Regions from separate parts of the Paraburkholderia sp. Ac-20342 genome, predicted to be linked through region 3. Evidence: predicted binding sites of a transcription regulator. Region 3 holds the regulator's gene; each other region holds the start of a gene.
What was found. The regulator HrcA, encoded in region 3, represses chaperone genes, less so after heat shock. The targets are predictions, from matches to a motif close to TTAGCACTCNNNNNNNNNGAGTGCTAA.
Positions count from the first base shown of each region.

Region 1: the regulator HrcA is predicted to act here: its motif matches at 3,159-3,185, upstream of groES (co-chaperone GroES).
Region 2: the regulator HrcA is predicted to act here: its motif matches at 2,704-2,730, upstream of rpoH (RNA polymerase sigma factor RpoH).

Region 1 is NZ_JAAGPQ010000001.1:55,135-62,792, forward strand. Features, by position in the region: gene G3N58_RS00185 (YadA-like family protein) at 1-2,872, shown strand, start outside; gene groES (co-chaperone GroES) at 3,258-3,548, shown strand; gene groL (chaperonin GroEL) at 3,602-5,242, shown strand; gene cysC (adenylyl-sulfate kinase) at 5,409-6,047, opposite strand; gene G3N58_RS00205 (chondroitin 4-O-sulfotransferase) at 6,076-7,260, opposite strand; gene G3N58_RS00210 (hydroxymethylpyrimidine/phosphomethylpyrimidine kinase) at 7,612-7,658, opposite strand, start outside.
Region 2 is NZ_JAAGPQ010000087.1:5,470-13,127, forward strand. Features, by position in the region: gene G3N58_RS26880 (cytochrome ubiquinol oxidase subunit I) at 1-1,065, opposite strand, end outside; gene cydP (cytochrome oxidase putative small subunit CydP) at 1,055-1,315, opposite strand; gene rpoH (RNA polymerase sigma factor RpoH) at 1,707-2,642, opposite strand; gene G3N58_RS26895 (acyloxyacyl hydrolase) at 3,004-3,567, shown strand; gene G3N58_RS26900 (nuclear transport factor 2 family protein) at 3,610-3,993, shown strand; partial or broken gene G3N58_RS26905 (hypothetical protein) at 4,340-4,802, opposite strand; gene ybiB (DNA-binding protein YbiB) at 4,816-5,793, opposite strand; gene G3N58_RS26915 (fumarylacetoacetate hydrolase family protein) at 6,031-6,729, shown strand; gene maiA (maleylacetoacetate isomerase) at 6,764-7,408, shown strand; gene ftsY (signal recognition particle-docking protein FtsY) at 7,594-7,658, opposite strand, start outside.
Region 3 is NZ_JAAGPQ010000018.1:38,408-46,065, reverse strand. Features, by position in the region: gene G3N58_RS10025 (RNA-binding S4 domain-containing protein) at 1-365, opposite strand, end outside; gene hemH (ferrochelatase) at 374-1,444, opposite strand; gene hrcA (heat-inducible transcriptional repressor HrcA) at 1,662-2,681, opposite strand; gene G3N58_RS10010 (NAD kinase) at 2,961-3,863, shown strand; gene recN (DNA repair protein RecN) at 3,937-5,610, shown strand; gene glnE (bifunctional [glutamate--ammonia ligase]-adenylyl-L-tyrosine phosphorylase/[glutamate--ammonia-ligase] adenylyltransferase) at 5,646-7,658, opposite strand, start outside.

The DNA of each region.
Region 1 (7,658 bases), on a different contig from region 3:
ACTCGGCAACATCGATGGCCGCACGACACAGAACGCTGCGGACATTGCAAAGAATGCGGACGACATTGCACAGAACTCGACCAGTATCACGAACGTGCAGAACCAGCTTGCCAGCGGCACGGTGGGTCTGGTGCAGCAGGATGAAACCACGCGTGAGCTGACGGTGGGCAAGGACACGGACGGTGCGGTGGTGAACATGGCGGGTACGGCAGGCAACCGCACGGTGACAGGTGTGGCCGCAGGCGTAGTGAACGCATCGAGCGTGGACGCGATCAACGGCAGCCAGCTGTATGCGAACTCGGCGAGCGTTGCCGAGGCACTGGGTGGGGGCTCAACCGTGAACGATGACGGCACGGTGTCGGCGCCGAGCTACAGCGTGGGCGGTACCACGGTGGGCAGCATCGGCGACGCGCTCGGCAACATCGATGGCCGCACGACGCAGAACACGGCGGACATCGCCAGGAACGCAGACGACATCACGAAGAATGCGGACGACATCGCCAGGAACGCAACGGACCTGACGAACGTGCAGAACTCGGTGACGGATCTGTCGACGCAACTGAACAGCGGCACGGTGGGGCTTGTTCAGCAGGACGCAACCACACGCGACCTGACGGTAGGCAAGGATACGGACGGCACGGTGGTGAACATGGCCGGTGCGGCAGGCAACCGCACGGTGACGGGTGTGGCAGCCGGCGTAGTGAACGCATCGAGCACGGATGCGATCAACGGCAGCCAGCTGTACGCAAATTCGGCAAGCGTTGCCTCGGCACTGGGTGGGGGCTCAACCGTGAACGATGACGGCACGGTGTCGGCGCCGAGCTACAGCGTAGGTGGTACCACGGTGGGCAGCATCGGCGACGCCCTCGGCAACATCGATGGCCGCACGACGCAGAACACGGCGGACATCGCCAGGAACGCAGACGACATCACGAAGAATGCGGACGACATCGCCAGGAACGCAACGGACCTGACGAACGTGCAGAACTCGGTGACGGATCTGTCGACGCAACTGAACAGCGGCACGGTGGGGCTTGTTCAGCAGGACGCAACCACACGCGACCTGACGGTAGGCAAGGATACGGACGGCACGGTGGTGAACATGGCCGGTGCGGCAGGCAACCGCACGGTGACGGGTGTGGCAGCCGGCGTAGTGAACGCATCGAGCACGGATGCGATCAACGGCAGCCAGCTGTACGCAAATTCGGCAAGCGTTGCCTCGGCACTGGGTGGGGGCTCAACCGTGAACGATGACGGCACGGTGTCGGCGCCGAGCTACAGCGTAGGTGGTACCACGGTGGGCAGCATCGGCGACGCCCTCGGCAACATCGATGGCCGCACGACGCAGAACACCGCGGACATTGCCAAGAACGCAACGGAGCTGACGAACGTACAAAACTCGGTGACGGACCTGTCGACACAACTGAACAGCGGCACGGTGGGTCTGGTGCAGCAGGACGCAACCACACGTGATCTGACGGTAGGCAAGGACACGGACGGTACGGTGGTGAACATGGCCGGTACGGCAGGCGACCGCACGGTGACGGGCGTAGCAGCCGGCACAGTGAACGCATCGAGCACGGATGCGATCAACGGCAGCCAGCTGTACGCCAACTCGGCAAGCGTTGCCGAAGCACTGGGCGGCGGCTCGACCGTGAACACAGACGGCACGGTATCGGCCCCGACCTACAGCGTGGACGGTACGACGATGAGCAACATCGGTGACGCACTCACCAACATCGACGGCCGCACGACGCAGAACGCGGACCAGATCAGCGCGCTCAACACGATGCTGGGTGGTATCAACAGCGGTAGCGGCATCATGTACTTCCACTCGAATTCGTCGCTGCCGGATTCGGTGGCGAGCGGTGCGAACTCGGTGGCGATCGGCGGCAATGCGCAGTCGTCCGCGGCCGGCTCGGTTGCGCTGGGTGCGAACTCGGTGGCCGATCGGGACAACACGGTGTCGGTGGGCTCGGCGGGCAACGAGCGCCAGATCACCAACGTCGCGGCGGGTACGGCCGACACGGACGCGGTGAACGTCGCCCAGCTGAAGAGCGCGGGGATCGTCGATGCCAACGGCAACGTGAACGCGGCGGCGACGTACGACCACAATGCCGACGGCTCGACGAACTACAACAGCATGACGCTGGGTAACGGCTCGGACGACGGCACGGTGATCCACAACGTGGCCGACGGCGTGGCGCCGACCGATGCGGTGAACGTCAGCCAGCTCAATGCGGTGGTCAACAATGCGGCGGCCGCGGCGAACAACCCGATGTTCAGCGCGGACGGCGATCGTACGACGCAGAGCGCGACGGCAAGCGGCACGCTGTCGGTGGCGGCGGGCGCGGGTGCCTCGGCATCGGGCTCGCAGGCTGTGGCGATGGGCGCGAACGCGAGTGCGACGGGCCAGAACTCGGTCGCTCTGGGTTCGGGTTCGGTGGCGGACCGCGACAATTCCGTGTCGATGGGCTCGGCGGGCAACGAACGCCAGGTCACCAACGTCGCGGCGGGGACTGCGCCGACCGATGCGGTCAACGTGAGCCAGATGAACAACTCGGTGGCACAAGGCGTGCAGCAGGCCAAGGGCTACACCGATCAGCGCATCAACGACACGAACAACGCGATCAACGGCGTTGCGCGTGGGGCTTATTCGGGCATCGCCGCGGCGACGGCACTGACGATGATTCCGGAAGTCGATCCGGGCAAGACACTGTCGTTCGGCATCGGCGCGGGAACCTACAAGGGTTACCAGGCTGTGGCGCTGGGCGGTACCGCACGCATCACCGAGAACATCAAGGTGAAGGCGGGCGTCGGTCTGAGCCCGGGCGGCACCACCGCCGGCATCGGCGCCTCGATGCAGTGGTAAGCGATGTGGCGGATGCAACTCCGGTTGCGTCCGTTACGCCGGTCTGAGTCGTATCGACGAAGCCCCCGACGGATCGAAAGGTCCCGAGGGGGCTTCGTCGTTGTGAGCGCGGGGGCGGCGGAAATATACCTGGACCAGGAGTTTCCCTGGTCAGTGTTGGCAGTCGCGCTGCGTGAAGCTGCTCCCGCTGCGATCCGTCCCCGGTAGCCGGGGGTTCCGCGCCGAGCGGCGGCCGACGACGCCCATTCCCCCCACTTCTTGAATTTGTCACCACCCATCCATATAATTAGCACTCACTGCACGAGAGTGCTAACAACATCGCCGGTTGGCTCGGCCAGCCGGGTTTTCTCAGCGTTCTTCAGTCTCAATCAAGAGAGGAGTATGTATGAACCTTCGTCCTTTGCATGATCGCGTGATCGTCAAGCGTCTGGATCAGGAAACCAAGACCGCGTCGGGCATCGTGATCCCCGAAGCCGCAGCGGAAAAGCCGGATCAAGGCGAAATCCTCGCAGTCGGCCCGGGCAAGCGCGACGACAAGGGTGCAGCCATTGCGCTCGACGTGAAAGTGGGCGACCGCGTCCTGTTCGGCAAGTACGCAGGCCAGACCGTCAAGGTCGACGGCAACGAACTGCTCGTGATGCGCGAAGAAGACATCATGGCCGTGGTGCAGAAGTAAGCGCAAGGTCGCTACTTCCCCGGTTATATCCAAAGAATTCAAGGAGTTAGAAGATGGCAGCTAAAGAGGTCGTATTCGGTGATTCCGCCCGTGCCAAGATGGTCGAAGGCGTGAACATTCTCGCCAACGCCGTGAAGGTCACGCTGGGTCCGAAGGGCCGCAACGTGGTCCTCGAGCGCAGCTTCGGCGGCCCGACGGTCACCAAGGACGGTGTGTCGGTCGCTAAAGAGATCGAACTGAAAGACAAGCTCCAGAACATGGGCGCGCAAATGGTCAAGGAAGTCGCTTCCAAGACCAGCGACAACGCCGGCGACGGCACGACGACCGCTACGGTTCTCGCGCAATCGATCGTCCGCGAAGGCATGAAGTACGTTGCATCGGGCATGAACCCGATGGACCTGAAGCGCGGCATCGACAAGGCTGTTGCAGCCGCAATCGAAGAACTGCGCAAGATCAGCAAGCCGTGCACGACCAACAAGGAAATCGCCCAGGTCGGCGCGATCTCGGCAAACAGCGACACGTCGATCGGCGAGCGCATCGCTGAAGCGATGGACAAGGTCGGCAAGGAAGGCGTCATCACCGTCGAAGACGGCAAGTCGCTGCAAGACGAGCTGGACGTCGTCGAAGGTATGCAATTCGACCGCGGCTACCTGTCGCCGTACTTCATCAACAACCCGGACAAGCAGGTTGCCGTGCTCGACAACCCGTTCGTGCTGCTGCACGACAAGAAGGTGTCGAACATCCGTGATCTGCTGCCGGTGCTCGAGCAGGTCGCGAAGGCTGGCCGTCCGCTGCTCATCATCGCTGAAGACGTCGAAGGCGAAGCGCTCGCAACGCTGGTCGTCAACAACATCCGCGGCATCCTGAAGACCGTCGCCGTCAAGGCTCCGGGCTTCGGCGACCGTCGTAAGGCCATGCTGGAAGACATCGCGATCCTGACCGGCGGCCAGGTCATCGCTGAAGAAACCGGCCTCACGCTCGAGAAGGCAACGTTGGCTGAACTGGGCCAGGCGAAGCGCATCGAAGTGGGCAAGGAAAACACCACGATCATCGACGGCGCTGGCGAAGCAGCGAACATCGAAGCTCGCGTCAAGCAAGTGCGCAAGCAGATCGAAGAAGCGACCTCGGACTACGACCGTGAAAAGCTGCAAGAGCGCGTTGCCAAGCTGGCAGGCGGTGTTGCTGTGATCAAGGTCGGCGCTGCGACCGAAGTCGAAATGAAGGAAAAGAAGGCACGTGTCGAAGACGCACTGCACGCAACGCGCGCAGCTGTGGAAGAAGGCATCGTTGCTGGCGGCGGCGTCGCGCTGATCCGTGCACGTACGGCAATCACCGGCCTGAAGGGCGCTAACGCCGATCAGGACGCAGGTATCAAGATCGTCCTGCGCGCCATGGAAGAGCCGCTGCGCCAGATCGTCACCAACGGTGGCGAAGAAGCGAGCGTCGTCGTGGCAGCGGTTGCTGCCGGCAAGGGCAACTACGGCTACAACGCAGCAACCGGCGAGTACGTCGACCTGGTTGACGCAGGTGTCGTGGACCCGACGAAGGTGACGCGCACGGCGCTGCAAAACGCAGCTTCGGTTGCGGGTCTCCTGCTGACGACCGATGCAGCTGTCTGCGAACTGCCGAAGGAAGACGCACCGATGCCTGGCGGCATGCCCGGCGGCATGGGCGGCATGGGCATGGACATGTAATACCGCTCGGGTCTCGTGGTTCGGCATCATGCCCGGACCACGTTATGAGACCCGGTTGGTGTTCATGGGGGAAGCATGTCGTGAGACGTGCTTCCCAAAAGACAAAACCCGCATTTTTGCGGGTTTTGTCTTTTGGGGAAGAGGATTTTGGCGCGATGTACCGGAATCACGCTCCTGTTTCGTGAGCCGCACGGCGGCTAGCCGTTTCGAGACATTTCTCGCGCAGGTGACTGAAGATCTGCGCGACGCTTTCGGCCGGCGACAACGTTCCCGTGTCGACGTGAAGCTCGGGCTTGGCGGGCGGTTCATAGGGCGCCGATACGCCGGTGAACGAAGTGATTTCGCCGGATCGCGCTTTCGCATAGAGGCCTTTCGGGTCGCGGCTCGCGCAGGTGGCAAGCGGTGCGCACACATAGGTCTCGACGAATTTGTCGCTCCCGATGATCTCGCGCGCCATCGCCCGGTCTTCGCGCATCGGCGAGATCAGCGCGGTAATCACGATGAGGCCCGCGTCGTTCATCAATTGGGCGACGTGTGCAACGCGGCGGATATTTTCGCGCCGGTCCTTGCGCTCGAAGCCGAGATCGTTGGCAAGGCCATGGCGCACGTTGTCGCCGTCGAGCACGTAGCATGCATGGCCCAGCGCGATCAGTTGCTGTTCGAGCGCGAATGCGAGCGTCGATTTTCCCGCGCCGGACAGCCCGGTCAGCCAGATCGTGGCTGGCCTCTGGCGGAACATGCGCATGCGGTCCTGAGCCGTGATCGTGCCGTGAAAGCGTTGCAGGAAATTCGGGGGTTCTTCCATAAGTGTTTTCTCCTGATTCTCCTGGCGCCTACTCGCAGTGCCAGCCTTGCCGCCAGGTGCCGGCGTGGTGCAGGCTTTCCGGCGAATTCGCAATCGCGATGTGAAAGCCTTCCGGGACGCCGTCCGGCAGCGCAATCGAAAATCCGCTGCGCTCGCTCGGATAGCCGGCGCTGGCTACGTCGGGCCGGTGCTCGCCGCTCCAGCCGGTTGCGACGACATGCGTGCCGACCCGCACTTCGAGCGGCACGCGTTCTTCCGGCCGGCTCAGATTGATGGCCCAGCCGGACACCACGCCGTCGTGAACCGCGTCGACGAATCCGTCGAACAGGTCGGCGGGAGTGTACTGCCGGCTTCGCGCAAATTCGAGATAATCCTCGATGGGCGAAAGATCGAAACGCCGCACAACGTCGCGGACTTGTGAAAGAAATGAACCGTCAAAGCCGAAAACCGTCGAGCTATAGACATGCGGATTTTCGAGCTTATTTATTTCGGCCTGAATAATCTTAATCAGCTCCAGTGCATTCGAAAAGACGCTGCCCATCTCTTTCGCATAGGCATCGACCATTCGAGTCGCACTGCGGAATATTTCGTAATCGAGACGGTTCTCCTCGATAAATTTCTGTTTCGTTGCCTCGCTTAAATGGTTTCGCGTTTTCGGCGCGCCGGAGGTTCGATTTGTCTCGAAATGAAACGGTAATTGCAGGCCGCTCGTGCTGCAAAGCTGTAGCAGGAATTCGCTCATCTTCCCGCATATGCCGACTGTGCCGATACTCCTGCGCAGATGAGCCTGCGCGGCGTCGAGGCTGGTTTCATTTACCACGGCATGGCCGCTCAGCATCTGGACGAAGAGATTCTTCCCGCCCAGCGATTCGCCGACCCACTCGTCGAGCGACAGCACGCCTTGCTGTGCGAGTGCCTCGGGCGTCGACACGCTCACGCCTCGCGTTACCTCGCCGTTCTTGCCGCTCGACGCGTACCAGTAGTGCGAAATCTGCCGCTCGAGCGGATCGCGCAGGATCGTGCAGTAGTTGACGGGGTGTTTGATAATCCGATGAATACCGTATGGCTGATGCCCCCCGCCGATCTGGCTGGCGAGCAGCTTTGCGCGGCAGTTTCCCCAACCGGTTCGATCCCACACGAAGTTGATGAACTGGTCTTTGCCTTTATTCAAATCAAAAAACGAAATAACGGTCGAGCCGCCGCATTTCGGCAAATGGATGAAAAAGGTAGGAAAAGGCATATTGGGCGTATGACAGAACGATGACCCTGAAAGTCTAGCCTGATGATGTCGGCGCCGTTGTAACGGTTAATTACGCGATACAACGTCCCGTTACATACGACACGGCGATTCGTTAGATTTTATGCGAAATACGTGTGTGATGCGCCCACAGTATGGGTTTTGCGCCGCAACATGGCCGGCTTATGGCGTCGGTATTTTATTAATTCCAATTTTTTGTAAAACGGAAAATGTTACGGATCTTGAAAAAAGCGTGTTTCGAAATGAAAAACCCGCACGCGTGCGGGTTTTTCATTTTGACTGCCGTTGGGTAAAAAACGGGAGTGCCTAGTGCCGCGCTTCGCCCGGCGTAGCGCTCCTGTCCGGTGCGGGCG
Region 2 (7,658 bases), on a different contig from region 3:
GTAGCCGAGATCGGCCTTGTGCGCTTCGAAGGCGGCGCGCGCTGCGTCGGTCGCGTCGCCGCCCTTGAGCTTTTGCAGCGCTGCGAAGGCCAGCATGCCGCTTTTGATGCGGCCTTCGTTTTCCGCAATCAGGTCGCGCAGGCCGACCACGGGCTCGTCGAGCGAACGCGTCGCGATGATGCCGAGCGCGTACGGCACGCGGATCGCGTAATCGGTGCGCTGTTCGCGCTGGTTCGGAATCCCGAAGACCGTGAACGGTGCCGGCGCGGGCGCGGTTTCCCATTCGGATTCGATGGCGGCGAGCTTGACCTGCTGGACTTCGCCGGTGCGATAGCCCGATTCGTCGCCGAGCACGATCACGCACAAGGCCGAGGCGAGGCCGAAGCCGGCGGCGATCGCGAACGAGCGCAGCGCGAACTCGGTGTCGCGGCGCTTGAGCAGATACCACGACGACACGCCGAGCACGAACATCGACGCGGTCACGTAACCGGCCGATACCGTGTGCACGAACTTGACCTGCGCGACCGGGTTGAAGATCACCGCGAAGATGCTGTCGAGCTCCATGCGCATCGTCTGGTAGTTGAACTTCGCGCCGACCGGATTGTTCATCCAGCCATTGGCGATCAGAATCCACAGCGCCGAGAGGTTCGAGCCGAGCGCGACGCAGAACGTGACGATCAGGTGCTGCACTTTCGAGAGCCGGTTCCAGCCGAAGAAGAACAGGCCGACGAAGGTCGATTCGAGGAAGAACGCCATCAGCCCTTCGACGGCGAGCGGCACGCCGAAAATATCGCCGACGTAATGCGAGTAGTACGCCCAGTTGGTGCCGAACTGGAATTCGAGCGTGAGACCGGTGGCGACGCCCATCGCGAAGTTGATGCCGAAGAGCTTGCCCCAGAACTGTGTCATGTCCTTGTAGATCGGCTTGCCGGTCATCACGTAGACGGACTCCATGATGACGAGCAGCCACGCGAGGCCGAGCGTGAGCGGCACGAACAGAAAGTGATAGAGCGCCGTGATGGCGAACTGAAGACGCGATAGTTCTACGACTTCGCTAACGGGCATGTTGATCACCTCGGGACGGATGCGGGACAGGCACCGACAGCAGCGCCTGCGCGACTTGCTCGGGCGGCAGCATCATGTGCTGCGCCTGCGGATGATTGAAAAAGGTGAACTTGAGCGCCATCAGCAGGACGAATTTGATGGCGAGGATGATGGCGATGTCGCGTGCCAGTGTCGGGCCGCGCACCCACCGGGTGAACCGGGTGCGCCAGCGTGAGCGGCGTGTGCTGTGGCGATTGAGGGCTAGGGTCATGTTCGGTCGAAGACGACTTCATGCCGGTGAACCCGGCTGGACCAGTCCGCCCGGGCCGTCGGGAGATCTGGCGAATGCATGCCGATTGTAGGAGTCGAACCTCGCGCGCTTGAATTGGGCCGTGCGGCATCGAGTCGCGAAGCTCGCCGCGTCTGAGCAGTATTGCTATCTGACTTGCGATACGTCAAGGAAGCCGTGGCGGCCGGTGAGTGTTCACGATCGTGAATCGGCGGGCATGGGCGCGCCGCGAGAGCGAACGCGTGAGGATGAAAAAAGCCCCGCCGTCTTGCGAGGGCGGGGCTTGAACTAGCAAGTGATTCCCGTGCGAGGCGCCGGCTGCTGTATCAGCCTGTATCGGCTGTATTGGCCGCAGCCGGCGGCGTGGCGGGCTTTACGCGTATTCGGCGAGTGCGCCGCGCATCTTCTTCATCGCGCTCGCTTCGATCTGGCGGATACGCTCGGCCGATACGCCGAATTCGTCGGCCAGTTCGTGCAGCGTCGAGCCGCCCGAGCCGTCGTCCTCGACCTTCAGCCAGCGCGCCTCGATGATGCGGCGGCTGCGCGGATCGAGTGCTTCGAGCGCGCTCGCGATGCCGTCGCTTTGCAGCCGGTCGCGCTGACGCGAAGCCAGCACGGCGGTCGGCTCGCTGTGCGAGTCGGCGAGATACGCGATCGGCGCGTACGACTCTTCGCCGTCTTCAACCTGGCCTTCGAGCGCAATGTCGCCGCCCGACAGACGCGTTTCCATTTCCGCGACTTCTTCGCGCTTCACGTTCAGTTCCTTGGCGAGACCTTCGATCTCGTCCGGCGTGAACGCGCCGAGGCCCTGCTTGTGGCTGCGAAGGTTGAAGAACAGCTTGCGCTGCGCCTTGGTGGTGGCGACCTTCACCATGCGCCAGTTGCGCAGGATGTATTCGTGGATCTCGGCCTTGATCCAGTGCATCGCGTACGACACGAGGCGCACGTTCTGCTCCGGGTCGAAGCGCTTGACGGCCTTCATCAGCCCGATGTTGCCTTCCTGGATCAGGTCGGCGTGCGGCAACCCGTAACCGAGGTAGTTGCGCGCGATCGACACGACGAGGCGCAGGTGCGACAGCACGAGGCGACGCGCCGATTCGAGGTTGTCGTGCTCGCGAAACTCGGTGGCGAACTGGCGTTCTTCCGTCGGCGTCAGCATAGGAATGCGGTTGACGGCCTGGATGTAGGCGTCGATGTTGCCCAGTTGGCCGGGCAGCAGCGAGGAATGCGAGAGCGCCAGTGCACCTGCCGGAGCGGCCTTAGCCGACGACGGGCTCAGAGTACTCGGAAGGGTCATTGCATGGCTCACGTGTGAAACTCCTTTGGAATCAGACAATAGCGTGTTCAGTGATGGACTCCAGCGATGGATGTTAGCACTCTGATCTGTCGAGTGCTAATACTTAGAGGCTGTAGGGGCATCTGAGTTCCCGAAAATCCTATTGAGATTCGTCATCTGATAGTTATTAGACAGCCTATTTCGCTGTCGTTCAGCGACCGTAGAAGTTACCGACCCAATAGCCTTGGTTCTCATAATCGACTGATATTTTCCTATTTATCAGTAAATAATTGCGAATTTAGACAATTATTCATACGATCCGCGCTCTTAAGTTTTTATTTAGAATAAGCAGACGGTTACGCATCGTTTCAATGCTCGTGAGTGCGGGTGCAAGGTGAAGAACAAAAACACTGTTTTGCGTGGGTTTACTCTAAAAGGCACGCTGGCCGCGCTGCTGATGTCGGCGGCGGGTACGGCGCTCGCCGACCCGTTCGGGGTGCAGGTGGCGGCCGGGGTGGGCGACCATCACATCAAGAAGCTCGATCTGGGCATGGTGTGGGATCCGGACTGGACGTGGTGGCAGGTCGGCGACTGGCACTTCGCATTGATCGGCGAGGCGCACGTCGCGTGGTGGCACACCAACGAAGGCAACGTTCATGGCGACATCGGGGAGGTTGGCGTGACGCCCGTGATCCGCTTCATCAAGATGTCGGGCCCGGTGCGGCCGTTCGTCGAGGTGGGCGCCGGCGTGCGGCTGCTGACGAGTCCCCGCATTTCTTCCGACCTCACGCTTTCCAGCGCGTTTCAGTTCGCCGACATGGCGGGCGTCGGGCTGCAATTCGGCACGCATCAGCAATATGTTGCGGGCTACCGCTTCCAGCATATTTCCAACGGCGGTATCAAAGAGCCGAATCCTGGTATAAATTTCAGCCAGCTATATTTGCAATATAACTTCTGACGACCGTGGCCGCCTTTGGCCTACGGTGTGCAAGGGGCTGCAATGGTGGCAAAGATGATCGAAGCGATTCGCGGGCTCGAGCGGGAGCGCTTTCGTGCGATGGTCGACGGCGACGGGCAGTCGCTCGACACGCTGCTCGCGGACAACGTGAGCTATGTCCACACGAACGGCAAACGCGAGACGAAGCGGCAGTTCATCGACGGGATTACGGGGGGGCGCCGCCGTTATCGGCAGATCGAGGTGCAGTCGCAGGACGTGCTGCCGGCCGGGCGCGAAACGTATGTCGTCACGGGCCGCGCGCTGATCGAGATGGAAGCGAACAACGGCGCGCTGCTGTTTCCGATTGCCTATACGGCGATCCATACGCAGGAAGATGGGCAGTGGCGTTTGATCGCCTGGCAGGCGACGCGCTGCGCGATCGAGTGACGCGTTTTTCGGCGACGTCCGTCTTGTTCGTATGATGTGGCGAGCGGCTTGCAGGTTTTGCGGGCGCGCTGGGTTTGCGCCTGATTCGCGCATGGACTCATGCCGCGGACTCGCGTGGGCTTCGGGTCGGATGCACGTCGGGTCCGGCTCGGCTTGCGGTATGCGCCTCGTGAGCGCGTCGGCGGCCACAGCGAAGCACGGGATACGCGCTCTGCTGCTGCGGATTCACTCCGCTTCTTTCACGACACACTCAGCTTGAGACCCGGCTTCAGGCCGCGACGCATTCGCCGGCCTCGTCGCGCTCGGTCGCGTTGTCGTTGCCATTGCCATTACCGGTAGCGGCGCCGTTCGCGCCGCTCCTTGCCCCGGCGATCCGCATCGCCACGTCGCCCGCATACGGATGCCGTGTCGGCACCGGAATCCGCGTGCAACGCTCCACCACGCGCCGGATCGCCGCGAGATCGGAAAAATCGAGTTCGCTATCGATGCCTTGCGCGTCGAGATTCATCGCGAGCGGCACGAGATCGACATTGCCCGTGCGCTCGCCATTGCCGAACAGGCAGCCTTCGATGCGATCCGCGCCCGCGAGCAGCGCGAGTTCCGCTGCGGCGATCGCGGTGCCGCGGTCGTTGTGCGGATGCACCGATAGCACGATGCTGTCGCGATAGCCGAGATTGCGGTGCATCCACTCGATCTGGTCGGCGAACACGTTCGGCGTGGCCGCCTCGACGCTTGACGATCATCTTGTGGGCGAGCGTGGGCCGCCATGTCTGCGCGACGGCGTCGCAGACCTCGCGCGCGATTGCCACGCTTCGGCGAGTTTCAGCGCGCCGTTTTCGCGATCTCGACGATCAGCTCGACCTGTCGCTCGATCGCGCCAGGCACCGGCGCTTCGCCGCGCAGCACTGCGTCGATCCACTCGGCCGTGGTGACGGCGTCGCGCGCTTCGGGCAATTCGACTTCGGGCGCGTCGGGCGACGAACGCTCGTGCGGCAGACGCGTTTCGCAGATGCCGTCGTGCAGCCAGTCGACCTGCACCTGGCGCCGCGTATCCGCGACCGCCTCGCCCTCGGTGCCGCGCGCGAGCAGGGCGCCGCCGAGCGCAGCGTCGGGATGCGAGTTGAACAGCTGCGTGAGACTGTCGCGATATGGCGGATGCGTGTAGTTGACGAGGCGCAGCCCCGCAGGCGCGAACGGCTGCAGGATTTTCACGAGCGTATGCGTCGAATTTCGCACGCCCATGCGCCGGCGCAGCGCGAGCAGATGCGCGAGTTTCGGCGCGAGCACGTCGATCGAGGCAAATGCGAGGCGGCGCTCGGCGAGACCGTCTTCGATCTCGGCGAGTGATTGCGCGTGCGGAATCCGCAGCTCCGCGAAGATTTCGGCGCTCGTCACGCGGCCCGGATCTTCAGTGACGCCGTGCACGAGCACCGGCACGCCTTCGCGCGCGAGCAGCAGCGCGAGCAGCGGCACGAGGTTCGGCTGCTTGCGCGCGCCGTTGTAGGATGGGATCGACACGGGCCGATATGCGCCGTGCGGCAATTGCACCGGCTCGAACGACGCATGCGCGGCGGCCAGCATCGCGGCGAGTTCGTCGGCGCTCTCGCCTTTCACGCGATACGCGAGCAGCACCGCGCCGAGTTCGAGTTCGGCCACGCGGCCGTCGAGCATCGCGGCGTAGAGTTCGCGGGTGTCGTCGGCGCTCAGCGCGCGGGCGCCGTTCGGGCCACGGCCGATTTCCTTGATGAAGCGGGCGCAGGGGAAGGGGGCGGCGGTAGCGGTGTCGGTCGGGGCGGTCATCGGGTAAGGGGGCGGGCGGCGTGGCGCGTCGCACTGGAGCGGGTCGCCAGCTGATTCAAAGGATGCTATTCGGTATGAGTATCGCATCTATGGGGCTCGCGCGAGAAAGAACGGGGCGCCGAGCCCGTGCCTCGGCGCTCGCGCCTGGACGCATTGGCCCGTGCCGCGCGTTACACTCGATGCTTCTCGCCGCGTCGGCGGCGCGGATCGTAAGCCAATCGGAAAACGGAGAACGGGATGAGTTACGTATTTGCACCGGCACCGCAGGTCGCGGTGCCGGTCGTCGGGTCGGGCGAGCAGTTCGCGGTGCGGCGCATCTACTGCGTGGGGCGCAATTACGAGGCGCACGCGCGCGAGATGGGGCATGACCCGGACCGCGAGCCGCCGTTCTTCTTCTCGAAGCCGGCCGATGCCGTCGTCTATGTCGCACCAGGCGCGACCGGCGAATTTCCGTATCCGTCGCAAACGAAGAACGTCCACTTCGAAATGGAAATGGTCGCGGCGATCGGCAGGAGCGGCAAGGACATCCCCGTCGAAAGCGCGCTCGATCACGTGTACGGCTACGCGCTCGGCCTCGACATGACGCGCCGCGATCTGCAAGGCGAGGCGAAGAAGCTGGGCCGTCCGTGGGATACCGCGAAGGGCTTCGATCATTCGGCGCCGCTCGGCCCGATCCATCCGGCTTCGAAGGTCGGCCATATCGGCAAGGGCGCGATCTGGCTGTCGGTGAACGGCGAGGACAAGCAGCGCTCGGACGTGTCGCAGCTGATCTGGTCGGTCGGCGAGACGGTGGCGTATCTGTCGACGCTGTTCGAGTTGCAGCCGGGCGACCTGATTTTCACCGGTACGCCCGAGGGCGTCGGCGCGGTGGTGCAGGGCGATCTGATGAAGGGCGGCGTGGACGGGCTCGGCGAGTTCAGCGTGCGCGTCGTCTGACGATTCGCGGGCAGGTTTGGAGGAGACAGACAACATGAAGCTCTATAGCTATTTCCGTAGCTCGGCGGCGTATCGCGTGCGCATTGCGCTGAACGTGAAGAACCTGCCGTACGACTACGTGCCCGTGCACCTCGTGCGCGACGGCGGCGAGCAACTGAAGCCCGAATACCGCAAAGTCAATCCGGACGGTATCGTGCCGACGCTCGTCGACGGCAACGACGTGTTGCCGCAGTCGCTCGCGATCATCGAGTATCTGGAGGAGACGCATCCCGAGCCGCCGCTGCTGCCGAAGACGCCCGTCGATCGCGCGTATGTGCGCTCGGTGGCGCTACAGGTCGCGTGCGAGATTCATCCGCTGAACAATCTGCGCGTGCTGCGCTATCTGAAGCACACGCTGTGCGTCGACGACGATGCGAAAGACGCGTGGTACCGGCACTGGATCGACGCGGGCTTCGCGACGCTGGAGACGCATCTGGCGGGCGACGCGCGTACCGGCTCGCTGTGTTTCGGCGACACGCCGACGCTCGCCGATGCCTGTCTGATTCCGCAGGTGTTCAACGCGCACCGCTTCAAGGTCGACACGGCGAAGTTTCCGACGATCCAGCGCATCTACGATCACGCGATGCAGCTCGATGCGTTTGCGCGCGCGGCACCGGGTGCGCAACCCGATGCCGAGTGACGCGGCGGCTTTTCGGCTCTATGTCGCGTAGCGACGCATCGGCATATCGGCGGCGGGTTGAAATGAAAAGAGGGCGCTCCGTGGAGTGCCCTCTTGCTGGTTTCGGGCTCAAGCGCCCGCGCGCTACGGGTTGAGCGCGGATCAGGTGTGGATCAAGCGCGGCTCAAACGTAACTCAAGCGCAACTCAAACACCCAGCAACGCGTCCGAAAACTCCTCGGCGCTGAACGGTTGCAAATCCTCGACCTTTT
Region 3 (7,658 bases):
TTGGTCGGCCGCCCGTGCAACGCGGCGGCCGGCTCGCGATAGATCCTGCGCCGCTCCTGCTCGACCTGCCGTTTCACCTTGCTTTCTTCGGTCTCCGCATAGAGCGTCTGCGCGACGCTCGCCGGGCCGCGCACGTCGCACACGCCCAGCACTTCCACCTGCCACACGACCCGTTCGATCTCGATCTCGACGAAGTCGCCGACGCGCACGTCCTTCGCCGGCTTCACCGCCGCACCGCCGATGCGCACCCGCCCTTTCTCGACGGCGTCCGCGGCCAGCGAACGCGTCTTGAAAAAACGCGCCGCCCACAGCCATTTGTCGATGCGCAGCTTCGCGCCCGGTTCGGTTGAAATGCGGTAATTCATCGGCGTCTTCACGCTCCCGTGGTGTGCGGCACCGGCACCGCCTGCACCGGCCAGCCCTGCAGATTCTGCGCGACGATTTCGCCAAGCGCGGCGATCCACGGCGGCGACGCGTTCAGACAAGCGATCCGGTGAAACTCCTTGCCGCCCGCATGCAGAAACTCGTCGCGCACTTCCATGCCGATTTCCTCGATCGTTTCGAGGCAGTCAGCGGTAAAGCCAGGACAGAACACGTCGGCGCGCCGCACGCCCGCCGCGCCGAGTTCCTTCAGCGTGGGCGCCGTGTAGGGCTGCAGCCACTCGGCCTTGCCGAAGCGCGACTGGAACGTGATGCGGCATTCGACCGGCGTGAGTCCGAGCGCCTGCATCAGCAGCGCGCCGGTTTGCTGGCATTGCGCGTGGTAGGGGTCGCCGAGATCGAGCGTGCGCTTGGGCACGCCATGAAAACTGAACACGAGCTTGTCGCCGGCCGCGAAGTCGGGACGGCCATGCTGATGCCAGTAGTGATGCACCTGCGCGGCAAGCGCCGCGATATACGCCGGATGATCGGCGTACTGACGCACCGTGCGGATTTCCGGCTGGTTGCGCATGCGCTTGAGCGCGGAGAAGGCGTCGTCGAAAGCGGTGGCCGTGGTCGACGCCGAGTATTGCGGGTACATCGGCATCAGCAGCACGCGCTCGGCGCCCGCGAGCTTCAACTGGTTCAGCATCGCCGGAATGCCAGGCGTGCCGTAGCGCATCGCGTAGTCGACAAGCACCGTGTAGTCGTTCACCTGCAGCAGATGGCGCAAGCCTTCCACCTGCTTTTCCGTATGCACGCGCAGCGGGGAGCCCTCGGGCATCCAGACCGCCGCGTACTTCTTCGCGGAACTGCGGCCGCGAAACGGCAAAATCAGCAGACGCAGAATGAACTGCCAGAGCAACGCCGGAATTTCGACCACGCGAGGATCGGACAGAAACTGCGCGAGATAACGGCGCACCGCGCGCGGCGTCGGCGCGTCGGGCGTGCCGAGGTTGATCAGCAACACGGCGACGCGATGCGACGAAGCGTTCTGGGAGGGCCGCTCGAGGTCGAAGCGCATAGGCAGCGGAAGTCGCCGCATGACGCGGCAAATCGATTCAATGGGGATTCATTATAGCGGCGCGGGTCGGGCGAGGCGTCGCCAGGCGCCCCTGGCCGTTCGGCCGATTGGCAGGCCGCGCGCCATGACGCATCATGGCCGGCACGGGCTGCGCTGACGGCAGCGCGGCAAACCGGAGGAACGGCTGCCGGATGATTGCCGGGCTGATTACTGCTGACTACTGCTGGCTCAGCGTCAGCGAGAGCAGGCGCGCGGTGATGTCGACGATCGGAATCACGCGGTTGTAGGCCATGCGGGTCGGGCCGATCACGCCAAGCGTGCCGACGATCTTGCCGTTCACCTCGTACGGCGCGGTGACCACGCTCATTTCCTCGATCGGCACGAGATTCGATTCGCCGCCGATGAAAATCTGCACGCCCGCCGCGTGACTCGACACGTCGAGCAACTGAAGGAGGCTGGTTTTCTGGTCGAACACGTCGAACAGCTTGCGCAGGCGCGCCATGTCCGACGAAAGATCGGCGACTTCGAGCAGATTGCGCTCGCCCGAGATCAGCACGGTCTCGCCGGTGTCGGATTCGTCGGTGCTGGCGGTGACGGCCGCGTGCATCAGCGAGGTCATGTCGCCGCGCAGTTCGTCGATTTCCTCGCGCAGGCGGCGGCGCACTTCGTCGAACGAAAGGCCGGCGAAATGCGCGTTGATGTAGTTGGAGGCCTCGACCAGTTGCGACGGCGAGAAGTCGCGCTGGGTCGCGAGCATGCGGTTCTGCACGTCGCCTTCGGGCGTCACGATGATGAGCAGGATGCGCTTGTCGGACAGGCGCATGAACTCGATCTGCTTGAATACGAGGCTGCGGCGCGGCGTGAGCACGACGCCGGCGAACTGCGAGAGGCTCGACAGCACGCTCGCCGCCGCGGCGACGATCTTCTGCGGCTCGCCCACCTGCAGCGTGGTCTTGACCGTGCGCATCACAGCCTCTTCGTCCGCGGCGGATTCGACCGTCAGCATCGTATCGACGAAAAGCCGGTAGCCGCGCGGCGTCGGAATGCGCCCCGCCGACGTGTGCGGACTGATCACGAGCCCCAGTTCCTCGAGGTCCGACATCACGTTGCGGATCGTGGCCGGGCTCAGTTCGAGGCCCGAATAACGTGACAGCGTGCGCGAGCCGACCGGCTGACCTTCGGCGATGTAGCGCTCAATCAGCGTTTTGAGGAGGGTTTGTGCGCGAGGATCTAGCATGACGAAAAATTTTAGCTCAAGGGCCCGGCTACCGCGAGCACGCACGGCGCCCGCTCCGCGCGAACGCTCCACCGCCGGCCGGCGCGCCGCGCGGCGGCGCTTTCACGCACGGCCGGGCTCCTGGCCGCGCGCCACACCGCACTTTAGCCGGCGCACATGTCATCAGGGCTTCACCATTCTAACGATAATCGCGAGATACGCCGACGGCCCGCGAGCACCGGCTCGCCACCGGGTCTGTCTGCGGTTCTTTTCAGGCCCCACCTATGGTGTAATGCCGGCATGCAAGTGACCAGCCAGTTCAAGACCGTCGCGCTCGTCGGGCGCAGCAACACGCCAGGCATCGGCGAGCCGCTCGTCGCGCTCGCTTCGTGCATCGCGAAGCTCGGCCTCGAAGTCGTGTTCGAAGCCAGCACCGCCGCCGAAATCGGCGTGACCGACTACCCGGCGCTGCGGCCCGCCGAGATCGGCGCGCGCGCCGACGTCGCCGTGGTGCTCGGCGGCGACGGTACGATGCTCGGCATCGGCCGCCAGCTCGCCCCGTACCGCACGCCGCTGATCGGCATCAATCACGGGCGGCTTGGCTTCATCACCGACATTCCGATCTCCGACATGCGGGAAACCATCCCGCAAATGCTCTCGGGCAATTTCGAGCGCGAGGAGCGCGTGCTGCTCGAGGCGCGCATCATGCGCGAGGGCAACCCGATCTACCATGCGCTCGCCTTCAACGACGTGGTGGTGAACCGCAGCGGCGTCTCGGGCATGGCGGAACTGCGCGTGTCGGTGGACGGGCGCTTCATGTACAACCAGCGCTCGGACGGCCTGATCGTCGCGACGCCGACCGGCTCGACCGCCTACGCGCTGTCCTCGCAGGGGCCGATCCTGCATCCGCAGCTACAGGGCTTCGTGCTTGTGCCAATCGCGCCGCATGCGCTGTCGAACCGGCCGATCGTGCTGCCGGACGACTCGAAAGTGAGCATCCAGATCGTTTCCGGCCGCGAAGTGAACGTCAATTTCGACATGCAGTCGTTCACCTCGCTCGCGCTCGGCGACACGATCGAGGTGCGCCGCTCGCGCCATACGGTGCCGATGCTGCATCCGGTCGGCTACAGCTATTACGCGACGCTGCGCAAGAAGCTGCACTGGCACGAGTACCCGTCGCACGAAGACGACTCCAAGCCCTGAGCGGCGCTGCCCTATTCGAGCGCGCCCGCCGCCGTGGTTGACACCTGAACCCCAAGCTCACCAGACGACTTCCATGCTTCGCCATCTCTCGATACGCGACTTCGTGATCGTCGCCGCGCTCGACCTCGAATTCGACGGCGGCTTTACCGTTTTCTCGGGCGAAACCGGCGCCGGCAAGTCGATCCTGATCGACGCGCTCGCGCTAGCACTCGGTGCGCGCGCCGATGCGAACGTCGTGCGCACGGGCGAGAGCCGCGCCGACATCACCGCCGAATTTGAGACGCACGCCCAGGTCGACACATGGCTCGACGAGCAGGCGCTCGGCGCGGCCGAGGCCGACGACGGCCAGCATGGCGGCACGGTGATGCTGCGGCGCGTGGTCGACGCGAACGGCCGTTCGCGAGCGTTCATCAACGGCACGGCGGCGACGCTTGCGCAACTGCGCGAAGTCGGCGAAATGCTCGTCGACATTCACGGCCAGCACGCGCACCAGTTGCTGATGCGCCCGGATGCGCAACGCGAACTGTTCGACACGCACGCGGGTCTTTCGGACGTCTCGGCCACGGTCACGCGCGCCTGGCGCACGTGGCGCGAGAAGGTCCAGGCGGTCGAGCACGCGCAGACGCGCGACCGCGAGCTGCAACTGGAGCGCGAACGGCTCGCCTGGCAGCTCGCCGAACTCGACAAGCTCGCGCCGCAGCCCGGCGAATGGGAAGAGATCAACGCCGAGCACAAGCGGCTGTCGCATTCCGCGAATCTGATCGACGGCGTGCAGGGCGCGCTCGGCGCGCTGTCCGAATCGGACGAGGCGATGATCGCGCACCTCGGCTCGATCGTCTCGAAAATGCGCGACCTCGCGGAGATCGACCCGGCGCTCAACGACGTGCTGGCTGCGCTCGAACCGGCGGAAATCCAGTTGCAGGAAGCGGCGTATTCGCTAAGCCATTACGCGCAGCGGCTCGAACTCGATCCCGACCGGCTCGCGCAGGTCGACAAGCGTCTCGACGCGCTGCATTCGGCCGCGCGCAAATTCCGCCTGCAACCGGAAACGCTCCCCGAAGAACACACGGCACGGCGCACGCAACTGGCCGCGCTCGACGCCGCCGCCGACCTCGACGGCCTGCGCGCCGCGCAAGCCCAGGCGAAAGAAGCCTTCCTCGCCGAGGCGAAAAAACTCTCGAAAGCGCGCGCGAAAGCGGGCAAGGCGCTCGGCGGAGCGGTCACGACCGGCATGCAGGAACTGTCGATGAAGGGCGGCAGCTTCGAGGTCGCGCTCGTGCCGCTGCCCGAAGGCGGCGCGCATGGGCTCGAACAGATCGAGTTCCGCGTGGCCGGGCACGCCGGCGTGCCGCTGCGGCCGCTCGCGAAGGTCGCCTCGGGCGGCGAACTCGCGCGTATCAGCCTTGCGCTCGCGGTCATCGCAAGCGCGGCGAGCCCGACACCGACGCTGATCTTCGACGAAGTGGACACCGGCATCGGCGGCGGGGTCGCCGAAGTGGTCGGCCGGCTGCTGCATCAGCTCGGTCACGCGCGCCAGGTGCTGTGCGTCACCCACTTGCCGCAGGTCGCCGCGCGCGGCGATCACCACTTCCAGGTGGCGAAGACCGGCAACGGCAAGGGCGGCACGATCAGCAGCGTGACCTCGCTCGACAAGGCGAGCCGCATCGAGGAAGTCGCGCGCATGCTAGGCGGTCTCGAAATCACCGCGACCACGCGCAAGCACGCGAAGGAAATGCTGGCGGCGTAAGTCGGACGTGAGGGGGCCGACATGGCCGCGCGCCCTCACCCCAATACCCTCTTCCACAACGCCAGCACCGCCGCCCGCTCGGTATTCACGCGCACCGGATCGACCCGCGCCTTCTCCATTCCGTCGAGCCGCAGCGTGTGCTGCAGCTTGCGATAGGTGCGATACGCGGCGCCGACCGTCTCCGCTTCGGCCTCGCTCATGAGCCCGAAGCGCGACACTTCGCGCAGCAACGCGATGTTGCCGGTGTTGCGGATCAGCTCGGGATCGCTCGCCGCATGCAGCAGCACCCAGTACTGCACCGTGAATTCGATATCGACCATGCCGCCGCGATCGTGCTTGAGGTCGAACAGTTCCGGCGTATGGTTCGGATGCCCGGCCGCGACACGCTCGCGCATCTCGACGATCTCCTTCGCGAGCGGCGCCGCCTCGCGCGGCGTCGTCAGCACCTGTTCGCGGATCGCCTCGAACTTCGCGCCGATTTCGGCGTCGCCCGCGCAGTAGCGCGCGCGCGTGAGCGCCTGGTGCTCCCAGACCCATGCGGTGTTGGCGGCGTCGCCCTCGCGCAGCTGGTAGCGGCGAAACGCGTCGAGATCGGTGACAAGCAGACCCGACTCGCCGTTCGGCCGCAGCCGCAGGTCGATGTCGAACAGCGTGCCGGCGCCGGTCGCGGTCGTGAGCCACGTAATCAGACGGCGCGTATAGGTCGCGTAGACGTCGGCGGCGGCATCGTCGGGATCGTCGTAGAGGAAGATCAGGTCGAGGTCGGACGCGTAGCCGAGTTCCTTGCCGCCGAGCTTGCCGTACGCGATCACCGCGAAGCGCGGCTCGTCGCGATGCCGTTTCGCCAGTTGCTTCCAGACCGCTTCGAGCGTCACGTCGAGCACCGCGTCGGCCAGCTCGGAGAGGCGGTCGCTCACGTGCTCGACCGAGAGCTTGCCGGCCAGATCGATCAGCAGAATGCGGAACACCTCGGCATGGTGCGCGTGGCGCAGCAGGTCCATCTGCTGCTCCACGCCGTCGGCGGCCGCGAGCCGCAGGCGCAAGCCGCGCTTGAACTCGGCCCAGTCGAACGGGCTGTTGATCGCCTCGCCGTCGAGCAGTTCGTCGAGCAGTTGCGGATGGCGGATCAGATAGCCCGCCGCCCAGCGCGAGCCGCCGAGCACTGACAGCACCTGGTGCAGCGCCTGCGGATATTCGGTCAGCAGCGCGAGATAGGCGCCGCGCCGGCTCACCGCTTCGAGCAGATCGAAAAAGCGCGCGACAGTATTGCCGCGCCGCTCGGGCGGTTCGAGCGTGCGCGCGGCTTCGAGCGCGCGCTGCGCGACGATGTCGAAGCGCTGCCGGCTGCGCTCGTTCAGGCCCATGTAGCGCGACGAGCGCCACACCCCTTGCAGCCGCGCGAGCAGATCGCCGGGCTCGGCCACGCCCAGCTCGATCAGGCGCGCGCGCAGCGCGTCGTCGGCGCTGTCGTCGGCGAGCGCGCTGCTCCAGACCCACGCGGCCGCGCCATCTTCGGGGGCCGCGCAGCCGTCGCGGCCGCTCACCTTGTCGGCGAAAATCTGGTCGAACTGCTGCTCGACGAATTCGCGATGCGCGTCGAGCTTTGCCATCAACGCCGCGTAATCGTCGCAGCCCATCGCGCGGGCCAGTGCCGCGCGGTCTTCGGGATCGACCGGCATCGCATGGGTCTGCGCGTCGTTGCGGTATTGCAGACGGTGTTCGAGCTCGCGCAGAAAGCGGTACGCCTGCGACAGCTTCACGCACACCGCCGGGTCCATCAGCCCATGCGTGGCCGCATGGCGCAGCACGGCGAGCGTCGGCCGCACGCGAAAGCCCGCGTCCTGGCCGCCGCGAATCAGCTGGAACACCTGCGCGCTGAATTCGATTTCGCGGATGCCGCCGCGTCCGAGCTTGATGTCGTCGGCCTTGTCGGGCCGCATCGAGGCGCGGCGCTGCGCTTCCTGGCGAATCTGCAGATGCAGCGCGCGAATCGCGCTGATCACGCCGAAGTCGAGATAGCGCCGGTAGACGAACGGCGTGACGATCGC